DNA from 2 places in the Exiguobacterium sp. OS-77 genome. Region 2 is predicted to be linked to the other one. Evidence: a T-box and tRNA genes for the amino acid it is inferred to sense, from the RefSeq annotation. Region 2 holds a T-box; the other holds one or more tRNA genes.

The links. The T-box of region 2 lies ahead of argS (arginine--tRNA ligase). A T-box ahead of a tRNA ligase gene usually reads a tRNA of that ligase, here a tRNA-Arg.
Region 1: it has a tRNA-Arg gene. The T-box ahead of argS (arginine--tRNA ligase) is inferred to sense a tRNA for this amino acid. The anticodon was not compared.

The regions. Positions count from the first base shown of each region.
Region 1 covers NZ_DF239008.1:944,219-950,029, reverse strand. Annotated here, with positions in the region: gene tig (trigger factor) at 120-1,412, opposite strand; gene EXG77_RS04595 (hypothetical protein) at 1,523-2,506, opposite strand; gene EXG77_RS04590 (hypothetical protein) at 2,535-3,059, opposite strand; tRNA gene EXG77_RS04585 (tRNA-Arg) at 3,162-3,235, opposite strand; gene EXG77_RS04580 (metallophosphoesterase family protein) at 3,309-3,818, opposite strand; gene EXG77_RS04575 (XTP/dITP diphosphatase) at 3,824-4,417, opposite strand; gene rph (ribonuclease PH) at 4,414-5,169, opposite strand; gene racE (glutamate racemase) at 5,170-5,811, opposite strand, start outside.
Region 2 covers NZ_DF239008.1:220,224-226,034, reverse strand. Annotated here, with positions in the region: gene EXG77_RS01090 (carboxymuconolactone decarboxylase family protein) at 3-416, shown strand; gene EXG77_RS01085 (metallophosphoesterase) at 493-1,086, shown strand; gene EXG77_RS01080 (hypothetical protein) at 1,149-1,754, opposite strand; gene argS (arginine--tRNA ligase) at 1,785-3,467, opposite strand; T-box leader at 3,528-3,745, opposite strand; gene EXG77_RS01070 (GGDEF domain-containing protein) at 3,875-5,551, shown strand; gene EXG77_RS01065 (alpha/beta hydrolase) at 5,588-5,811, shown strand, end outside.

The sequences.
Region 1 (5,811 bases), 720 kb from region 2:
GATTTACAGTTTGATGTTCTGAACCAAGGATCGTTTGTCCTTGTTTGACCTATCGTACAAAAAAATCGACTCCAAGACCAGAAATTGGGCTTGAAGTCGATCGAAAACCATGAAATGGCTTATTTTGCTTTTGCGTTGTCGACGAGAACATCGATAGCTTTACGGAATTGAAGATCGCCTTTAAGCGTTTCAAGACCACCTTGTGGTGCAAGCATCGTTTCAAGTTGATCTGCAGGGATGTTGTAGAGTTCTGACATTGATTGAAGTTCAGTTTGAGTTTCCTCATCTGTTACTTCGATTTTTTCGTCAGCAACGATTTGCTTGAGGACGAGACGTGCTTTAACGCGCTCTTCCGCTTGCTCTTTCATTTCAGAACGCATTGCCTCTTCTGTCGTTCCAGTCAACTGGAAGTACATGTTGAGGTCGATGCCTTGTGATTGAATACGTTGTGTGAACTCTTGAACCATACGCTCGACTTCGTTTTCGACCATGACTTCTGGAAGATCAACTGTCGCGTTTTTCGTAGCCGCTTCGACTAACTCATCGCGCATTGAAGCATCAGCTTCTTGTTTGCGTGTGTTTTCGAGACGCGTACGGATTTTTGTTTTCAACTCGTCGAGTGAAGAAACTTCTTCATCCATTTCTTTTGCGAACTCATCTGTCAATTCAGGGAGCTCTTGTGCTTTAACTTCATGGATTGTTACTTTGAATGTAACTGGTTTTCCAGCGAGTGATGCTTCGTGGTATTCCTCTGGGAATGTCACTTCAAGATCTTTTTGCTCGCCAGTTTTTAAACCGACCATTTGCTCTTCGAATCCAGGAATGAAGTTTCCAGAACCGATGACGAGTGAGTAGTTCTCAGCAGTTCCGCCGTCGAATTGGTTTTCCCCATCGAAACCTGCGAAGTCGAATACGACTGTATCGCCATTCTCGATGACGCCATCTTCTTTAACGACGAGTTCTGCACCGCGTTCTTGCAATGTTTTGAGTTCAGCGTCGACGTCTTCGTCAGTAACGTTCGTTTCAACTGCTGTGTACTCAAGACCTTTGTACTCACCGAGTGTAGCTTCTGGCTCGATGACGAACGTGATTTTGAATTCGACTGGCTTGCCTTTTTCGAGTGTTTCAACGTCGATGTTCTCAAGCGCGATTGGCTCGATTCCTGATTCGACGACTGCACCTTCGATTGTGTCCTTGTAAAGGATATCGAGTGCATCTTGGTACAGTGCTTCTTCACCGTACATTTTGTTGAACATTGCGCGTGGCATTTTTCCTTTACGGAAACCAGGTGTGTTCAAAGTCTTAACGACTTTCTTGAACGCTTGGTCTACCGCTTTATCAAATGCTTCAGCAGGCGCTTCATACGTGAGGACGCCGAGGCTACCTGATTGTTTTTCCCATTTTGCAGTCATGCTGAGTCCCTCCAAAATTGTCAATTAGCGTACATGTGTGTACAACAAGTCACATTATAGCACAATCGTTCTGACGATTACCACTGTTGAACGAATCGTTTCCTGATGTCTCAATCGAAGTAAATTTGCTCGAATGCAATGACTTCCGGATAAAGGATATGTGCCGCTCGATATAACCGCTTCGCCAGCGGACTGAGGATACGTTCCGGTTCTTCACGTTCAAATGTCAGACCTGCGAGTTCTTCGCATGCTGCGAGCCACTTCTCCATGTCTGACCCGATTCGTTCTCGTTCTTCAAGATGAATCAGTTGATCCGATCGCAAGACGAGCAACGCTCGGAACGGATCCATTCGCTCTAACGTATGCATCGATGCCAGTAACGCTTGTTGCTCCTGTTGATGTACCAGCAGGATTTCTTCTAACTCTTCACGTGACGAGATCGTCCAGTCTACATCTACGTGTGGCACATGAATGCTTACCGGATATGGCACGTGATGAAGCACGCTTCCTAATAACTGATCAATGACGAGTAGACTTTGATGTGCTGTCTCTTGCGCCTGAAGGTATTTTTGTGTGATGTATGCAATGAGCTCATGTGTCCGTTCGAATTCCACACCGGTCAATTGGCGCATTTGTTCGACCCAACTGCCGTGTCGCAACACATGCATCAATTTCGTTGCTGCTGTTACCTCACGCTTCGCAACAGGGTTGTTTTGAACTGCCGGCTTTTGTTCGCGAACACGCATCTGTTGTTTGATTTCATCTAATCGAAGCGCGAGCCCATAAGGCAGATACGGTGACGCCGAGCGCAAAGCGAGTTTCATCGGATAACGTTCTCCGAGTTCATAAAGAAAGAGTGCGAGCACTTGCTCGACACCCTCGACTTCAAGAAATCGTTCTGCCACTGTTTCAAATCGTTCACGGTCATGCATTAAGAGTGGTTGAATGACATAGAGCCGGTGTAAGACATCTTCTCCTGTCAATTGGTCAGTCTCTAATTCCATAATCAATTGTTCTTGTTTAGAAGCGGGCAAACGAAGAATCCGCGCTCGTTCTACTTCTAGTTCATGTTCCATCCAGCGCGATGTCCCCATATTCCGGCACTCCTTCATATTCAACTTCTTATTTCGTAAATGGATCGAGTAAAGACGTCCAGTTCGTGATCGCTTCTTGAAGTTGTCCCGCCTGCTCGATTCCTAATCGATTCAACGTATCTAATGAGACGTCAGCTTCAAGTAATCGAGCGATATCTTCCGATTGATTCACGTACTGCTCGAGTTTTGCACTTAAATTTTGCAATTCTTGCGGCGGATTTTCAAGTCCCGCTAATCGTTGATCGATTTGATCCAGTTCTTGATTGAACTGATCAATCGTTCCGTTTTCCTTCAACTTTTCGATTTGTTGATCGAGTGCCTGTTCAGGGTTCGCAGATTCACGCGCTGTCGTAGCCGCCTCATTCAAGGAAGCCGACAAATCTGACGTGACTTGTGCTGTATCTTTTGCAATGCCTTGAAGTTCTCCAGCGTAATCGACACTATTTTTTACATCGTTGACTTGTTGTTTTGCATCGTCGACTGTATTTGAAATCTCACTACATCCAGCAAGAAACGTACTTAGCACAAGGACTGCTCCAACTTTCTTCCACATAGCATTCATCCCTTTCGAGTTCATGATACCTTAATTATAATCGAAAATCGGAATAAAAAAAAGAGATCACCCTCGTAAGGGCAGTCTCTATTTTAATTATAGCGTCCCAAGAGGGATTCGAACCCCCGACCGACGGCTTAGAAGGCCGTTGCTCTATCCTGCTGAGCTATTGGGACGTGTCAACACGAATAAACTATACTAGAACAATTCTTTCGTGTCAATCACATTACAAACATTGCATTTATTTTATTACAAAAATGTTCCGTCCAGATGAAGGGCATTTACCGGATCACCGTTCACATCAAGAAAATCGACAGAATAACGGTTTTGATCCACTTCAAGAATCGCATACGTCTTGTCTGGTCGATGACGTGGCATCCGGATTGAACCTGGATTGATGAATAACACACCGTCCCGATATTCAGCCTTCGCCACATGGGAATGACCATATAAGACGATGTCCGCCTGCTTTTCCTTCGCATGATGCTGTAAGACATCTAGACTGTATTTGACGTCCTGCCGATGTCCGTGGACACAGAGGATGGTATGACCATCCATTTCCGATACGACTTCTTCCGGAAAATCGTGTCCGTAATCGCAATTCCCTCGCACAACACGATATGGATATAATGATTCGATGTCGCGCGTCAATTGGGAGTCCCCACAATGAAATGCCGCATCTACGTCTTGGTGACGTTCGAATATCGTAAGCAATTCTTGTTCTAGTCCATGACTATCACTAACGATCAACGCTCTCATCTTCATCACACTCCTAAGAAAGTAGTTAAGTCCTGTTCGAGCTTGCGCAATGCATTGCCACGATGACTAATCATCGCTTTTTCTTCTTTCGTCAATTCAGCAGCCGTCTGTCCGCTTTCTGTGACGAACAATGGATCATAACCGAAACCGTTCGAACCCGACGCCTCAAAACCGATTCGCCCTTCCATCGTTCCACGAACCGTCAATGTCTCACCCGTTGGTTTCGCTAGCGCGAGTACACAAACGAAGCGCGCCGTCCGCTCTTCCTCCGGAACACCTTCTAACTTTTCAAGTAGTAGAGCATTGTTCGCCGCATCGGACTTTTCAAAACCCGCAAAGCGTGCTGAGTAGACGCCGGGAGCGCCATCTAAAGCATCGACTTCAAGACCTGAATCATCAGCAAGTACAGCGTGGCCAAAGTAGGCTGCTGCCTCTGTTGCTTTTAAAAGTGCATTCTCCTCGAATGTCTCACCTGTTTCATCCGTTTCCGGAGCATCGGCGTGATCGAGTAACGACTCGACCGTATAACCGAGACGACCCAGCATGCTTTCAAGTTCCTTCACTTTACCTGCATTGTGTGTTGCGACGATGACCTTCATCTATGTTCCCCCACTTCTTCTCCTACATACCACCAAGAGACACCGAGTGCCTCACGGCCAGCCTCAATCAGTTCCTTAATACCTTTTTCCCCAAGTTCGAGCATTTCGAGCATCTCTTGACGGGAAAATGTCGACTCTTCTCCTGTTGCTTGCATCTCGACGATTTTACCCGATGAGGTCATGACGAGATTGAAGTCGACTTCCGCCGCAGCGTCCTCTTCATAGCATAGATCGAGCAAGACATTCGACTCGACGATTCCAACCGAGATGGCTGCGATGCCCTCTTTGATCGGTGTATCTGTCAGTTTTCCCGCTTGAATCAATTGATCGACTGCTCGGACGAGTGCCAAAAAACCACCAGTGATCGATGCCGTTCGTGTACCGCCATCTGCCTGAATAACGTCACAATCGATCCAGATCGTTCGTTCCCCGAGCTTCTCTAAATCAACGACGGCCCGAAGCGAGCGGCTGATCAGACGTTGGATTTCCATCGTCCGTCCCGTCTGTTTGCCGCGGACGGCTTCTCGTGCGGTCCGCTGAGCCGTCGCACGCGGCAACATCGAATATTCCGCATTGATCCAGCCCTGGCGTTTACCGCGAAGGAACGGTGGCACCTTCTCCTCGACGGTCGCCGTACAGAGGACTTTCGTATCTCCCAGTTCAATCAAGACAGAACCTTCTGCGTGTTTATTGACATCAATCGATAATTGAATAGGACGGAGATCATCCGCCGTTCGTTGGTCTATCCGCATTTAATCTTCCTCCGTTCCAAGCACGATGCGCTCCGCATGGATGGTCTGATCGAGCCAGTCCGTCGCAATCTGATCAAATGAGCGGATATCGCCTGTCGCGTAATAACGATGTTCCGGAATTTGTGTCACATCTGCTGAAATCGTATTGTAATCAAGTAGTGCTGCTACCTCGAGCGCTGTCTCGTCTCCTGAAGAGATTAGCTGGACGCCTGGTCCGATGACCCGTCCAATCACATCTGCTAGAAGCGGGTAATGGGTGCACCCGAGGATCAATGTATCCATATCGTAATTCATCAATGGTCGTAATGTATTGGCAACGACACGTTCGACGTACGCACCATCTGTCTGCATCGACTCGACGAGCGGAACGAATGGCGGGCACGCTAACGATTCGACGACGACTTGCCCTTCGACGTGGCGTAACGCCTTCTCGTAGGAATTACTTGTAATCGTCATCTTCGTTCCAATGACACCAATTCGTTTCGTACGCGTCACCTTAACTGCCGCGCGGGCTCCCGGATCAATGACACCGATGACAGGTATATTTAAACGTTCTCGCGCTTCTTTTAAGACGACAGCCGTGGCTGTGTTACAGGCGATCACGATCAATTTCACATCTTGTTGCACGAGATAATCAATCAT
Region 2 (5,811 bases):
CCATGGCAACTCATTTTGAATCACGTCACGAAACAGGCGTTAAAAAACTCAGCGAATTCACAGACGCAAACGCTGCACAATCGACGCATGACAAAATCTCTGAATCCCTGAAAGATATCGCTCCAGCAGTCGGTGAGTGGATCACGGATTTCGCATACGGTGAAGTTTACAGCCGTGATGGTCTCGTCAATCGTGACCGCGCAATCGTGACGATTGCTTCCCTCGTCACACAAGGTACAGAACCACAGCTCGCTCTCCACATCAATACTGGATTGACAGCTGGTTTGACAGGAAACGAAATCGTCGAAGCTATCATGCATCTTGTTCCTTACACTGGATTCCCACGTGTCTTGAACGCACTCGAAGTCGCAAAAGTCGTCTTCGCAGAACGTGGCGTCACAGTCGAAACAGAATAAGATACGCATGACTTGATTGAAAAAAGATGGGCATGACGCATTTTCGGGTATCTCCTTAACAAAGGAGTGGTCGATCATGCGTTATGCCCTTTTTGCGGATCTTCACAGTTCAGTAGCCGACACAGCGGCTGTCCTAGCTGACATACGGCGGATCGCTCCCGATGCGCATTTGTTTTGTCTCGGTGATGTTCATGAATGCCATGTCGGTAAAAAGCGAGCGAAGCGCTATTCTTTCGAATCGCTCTCCCTCGTCGTGACGCTCGATGATGATTTTATAGAGCTGATTGATTTTAAGACGTTACTGGGTAATCAAGAAGAGCGCATCCTGTCTCTCGTTCCACCACATCTGTCTCCTGTCATCGATGCATTACGCGATTGCCCTCGAAAACAACGGATCGAGGGGGCGTTATTGATTCATGGAGATCAACTCAGTTGGTCGCGGGATTTTCTACCCGACCTGTCACAACAACGCGAACCGTTACTCTTTTTTGGTCATAGTCATATCAGAGGTTTGTTTCGAAATGGTATCGCCAAATCGAGCCCACTAGGTCAAACTTTATCCATCAAAGGAAAACGATATGCCGTCAATCTGGGTCCCGTCGTCTTCGAACGAGAATGGTGTCTTTACGATTCAGAGCAACAAACGATCGTATTCTATCAGGCGAAGTAAGAGGATACGACAAAAGCCGTCGGGCACAGGGCTCGACGGCTTTTGTTCATGCATCTTATTGATCAGAGATAACGGACAAGCGATGCCTTGACGACATCCACTTGTGTGAAGTTCATCTCTTCCGCGAATGTTTCGATGACTTGACGGACATCCCCTTGACGACGTACGAAGCTCGTCGGGACTGGTGTCGTACCGACAAGTTGCTCATGCAGACTCGTCAATCGATGATCATCGATGATCGTCGTCATCAAATCAAGGAACAGGAGAACATGCAGACGGTTCAAATAATCCCATGGTTTGTCTTCCGAACGGAATTCATTACGAGCGAGCCATTTTTTCAATCCGATCGCATCGATTTGACTCAACGTCTCTGTCGTACGTGCCGACTTCCAAAGCGTCAACAGTTCACCCAGTTTTTTTCGTGTCTGTTTCTTACGCATGAAGAATTCAAAATTATCTTTCGTCCGTAATGCGTCTCCTTCAATCGGAGCAATCAAATCGGCTTCCGGCGCCGTCACGAAATCGTGAACGAAATCGACAGACTCTCCCGGTAACCAAGCAGCGACTTTCCCGTGAAAATCAGCCATAAAGGCGACCGTTTCTGCCAAAGGCTCCTGCTTCATCTGTGAAGCAGCTTGCTGTAATCGTTCTTTCGTCTCAGTCTTCATAATCTACCTCTTCTTATTCGTGGATTGGTCTTACATTTCTTCTGGAGCGCCGACACCGAGTAAACGAAGACCCTCTGTCAAGACGATCGTGACCGACTTGACGAGTGCAAGACGCGATTGTTTTGCTGCGTCATCTTCGAGAACACGGACGTGTCCGTAGTATTTATTGAAGCTTTGTGCAAGATCTAAGACGTAGCGGCTGATGATTGATGGCTCGCGACGTGTGAACGCGCGATCGATGACCGTCGAGAATTGGTTTAGCATCGAGACGACACCCCATGCATGATCATCGGCACTACCAGCGAATGGTGTGCCATCATAGCCACCTTTACGGAGCAACGAGTGCGCACGGGCATTCGTGTACTGGACATACGGTCCTGTTTCGCCTTCGAATTTCAACATCTGCTCAAGATCGAACTCGATGTTGTTCATCCGTTCGTTCTTCAAGTCGTGGAAGATGACGGCGCCGACACCGACTTGACGAGCCGTGGCTTCGGCATTCGCTAAGTTCGGATTTTTTTCCGCGATGTTTTGCTTCGCAACGTCGATCGCTTCTTGTAGTACTTCTTCAAGTAAGACGATCCGACCTTTACGCGTCGACATTTTCTTTCCGTCCTTCATGATCAGACCGAACGGCACATGGTGCATTCCGTCGACGTTCTCAAATCCAAGTTTCTTCAAGACTGCGAACAATTGCTTGAAGTGAAGCGCTTGTTCCCCACCGACGACGTAGAACGCTTGCTCAAAGCGGTACGTTTCGAGACGATAGACAGCAGCTGCTAAGTCACGTGTCGCATAAAGCGTTGCGCCATCTTTCTTTTTAATCAAAGCAGGTGGCATACCTTCTGCTTCGAGGTCGACGACCATTGCCCCTTCTGATTCGACGAGGAGATCTTTTTCTTCGAGCAAATCGATGACGTGTTGCATCTTATCGTTGTAGAAGGCTTCTCCGTTCAAGCTATCGAATTTAACACCGAGCATCTCATAGACACGGTTAAACTCGACGAGTGAGACTTCACGGAACCACGTCCAAAGCGTCGTTGCCTGCTCATCACCTTGTTCGAGTTTTTTGAACCAGAGACGTCCTTCATCCTCAAGTGCCGGATTTGTTTCCGCTTCTTCGTGGAACCGGACGTATAATTTCAACAATTCCTTGATTGGTTCTGCACGGACCGCTTCTTCCTCACCCCACATCGTGTAAGCCACCATCAATTTCCCGAACTGTGTTCCCCAGTCCCCTAAGTGGTTGACACCGACGACGTCGTACCCTTTTTTACGTGAGATTTGGTTGAGCGCGTTCCCGATGACCGTCGAACGCAAGTGCCCCATCGAGAAGGGTTTCGCGATGTTTGGTGATGAAAAATCAGTGACGATCGTTTTTCCATTCGCTTCACTTGATCCGAACGCCTCTTGCTCCGTCAGGACTTGGTTGACGATTTCTTGCGAGACGACTTCCCGGTTCAAGAAGACGTTGATGTAAGGACCAACAGCTTGAACGTTCGAGAACAACGGCGCGTCAATTTTTTCTGCGAGCTCCGAAGCAATCATGTTCGGTGCTTTACGGAATGCTTTAGCGAGCATGAAACATGGGAATGCCAGATCTCCATGATCTTCATGTTTCGGTTGCTCGATCAGTTGTTCGATTTGTTCAACCGATAAGGCACCTTCCATGACGTGATGTAATACTTCTGCATACTGCGCTTTATAACTCATCTTTATTTCCTCCTGCTTTACTGATTTTTTGGCAATAAAAAACGCCCCTTGCGCCACGCGCAAAGAGACGGAATGACCGCGGTACCACTCTTCTTGGTGTCACTCGACACCCACCTTGTTCGGGGATAACGGGGTTCCCCCGGCTACGCCTTTTCCATCAGGAATCGGGCAGCGTCTCAGAAGTGCGTTTCACGACCGGTTCGTCCTCAGGCTTCCACCATTCCCTGACTCGCTAGTTGACGAATATCAACCGTTACTCTCTTCATCATCGACTGTATTCGATATCTTTCACATTATACGCAATTCTTTCTTTTCTCTCAACCTTATTTTTTTGGTAAATGGCTTATCAAAATTTCCACAATTCGGGTATAGGAATAAAAGATACTTCTCAGGGGGAGGGATGTTTCATGCGCTACTACCAACATGTAGCCCGGACGAGCTGGATCGTCTTCGGTCTCGTCGCCTTGACATTATTAGTGATCGGCATCGTTCATCCACCAACCTTCCATCCTTCTGTCTCCATCATCAACACTCTTTATTTATTCGGACTCGTTCTCCTGTTTCAGTTCGATAATGTCCGTCGTGGTGGCATTTACTATACATTCCAAGAAGGCATCATCTTATTTTTATTCCTCAATTATGGTTTAACGTACGCCTTGATTTTAAGCCAAGTCGGTATTCTCGTCTTTCAATTCATGTCTCACCGAAAAGCGATTCGTTGGAAACGTTTCGTTTATCTCTACCCGATCAACGCCTTGTTCGATTTAGTCTACATCTCGCTTCCGGCCTTTGCGTATTATGCGCTCGGCGGACCAATCGGCTCAAACTTTACGTATACGAAAGCCTTACTCCCTTTCATCGGCTTTTTGATCACCGTCTTCCTTGTCTCTTACTTCCAATGTCTATTCGTCAATCGCTTCCTCTACTTGAAATACGACTGGCAACGTCTCGTAAAGCTTCAGTCCCTCGTCTACGGGATTAGCATGTTAAGTGCTCTACTTGGAATCTGGTTCTACGATGAAAGTCCGCTCGTCGCGGCTACAGTTTCCGTCTTGATTCTCTTTTTGTTCAAACGTCTGTTGCAAGAGCGTGGTGACTCCCTTGAAGCAAACGATAATGCTAAGCGATTTGATGATGCGAAGGAACACTTGTTGATTTCCCGCTTCGAGCGCGAGACGATCGATTCGTTGCTCCTCGATTTACCGCATCTATTGCCGTTTTCTGAAGGTTGGATCTCGATTCAACAACAGCGGAAACAAGTCATCTATAACATCCGGACGAAACAACCGATCGACGTGTTACCACTGTTTCATTCCTTGTCAGCCGACGATTTGCATACCCCAATCATCTATGGTCTTCGTTGTGACTGGGGAAACGATATTCAGATCGGATTGCCTGTCGATCGTCACTCGATGCTAGCGATTCCTTCGATTACGAGCGGAGAGGTCGATGTTTCGATCATCCTATTCCATCAAGTCGCAGACGCCTATGATGCGACAAATGCCGACGAATTATCTCGTTTGCTCCGTATCTTTTGTCGCGTCTTAGAACGCTCACGTGAAACGGTCCAACTCTATACGGAAAGTCGGACCGATGCCTTGACCGAATTACCGAATAGTCGTGCTTTTTATGAACACGGTCGGCAGGAATTTGCGGCTGACTGCTATCCGCTCTCCGTGATCCTGTTCGATATCGATCATTTCAAACGTGTCAATGATACGTACGGTCATAAAGTGGGCGATCTCGTCCTTCGTGAACTCGGTCGACGTATCCAGGCGATCCAATTGCAATATGATGATGTCTTTGCTGCTCGTTATGGTGGGGAGGAATTCGTACTTCTGTTGCGAAATGGTAGTCAAGAGGCTGCTATCCAGATTGCCGAGACAGTCCGCCATGCGGTCATGGATCGTCCCTTCCTCGTCGATGGTCACCGACTGTCCTTAACCGTCAGCCTCGGAATTGATACAGTGGAGGAAAGATATCAACGGACGTTCGAAGAATCGTTACGTCAAGCCGACCATGCACTCTATGTCGGCGGAAAACACAATGGACGCAATTGTACCGCGCATTATGCAAACCTTTGAAAGGTCGTGACTCTATTGTCGATTACGGAAATTGAAATGACGCTACCGACATCACAAACTCACCGGACGATTCGGATTCATCGTCCGCCCCATTTGGATCCTTCTGAAGCGTTACCAGTGATTTATATGCACGATGGACAAAACGTCTTCAGTGGAGAAACCGCCTCGTTCGGAAAAGGCTGGGAGATTCATCTTGCGCTACAACAGACACAGATTCCGGCAATGGTCGTCGCGATCGACAGTCCAGAAGACGGAATGGA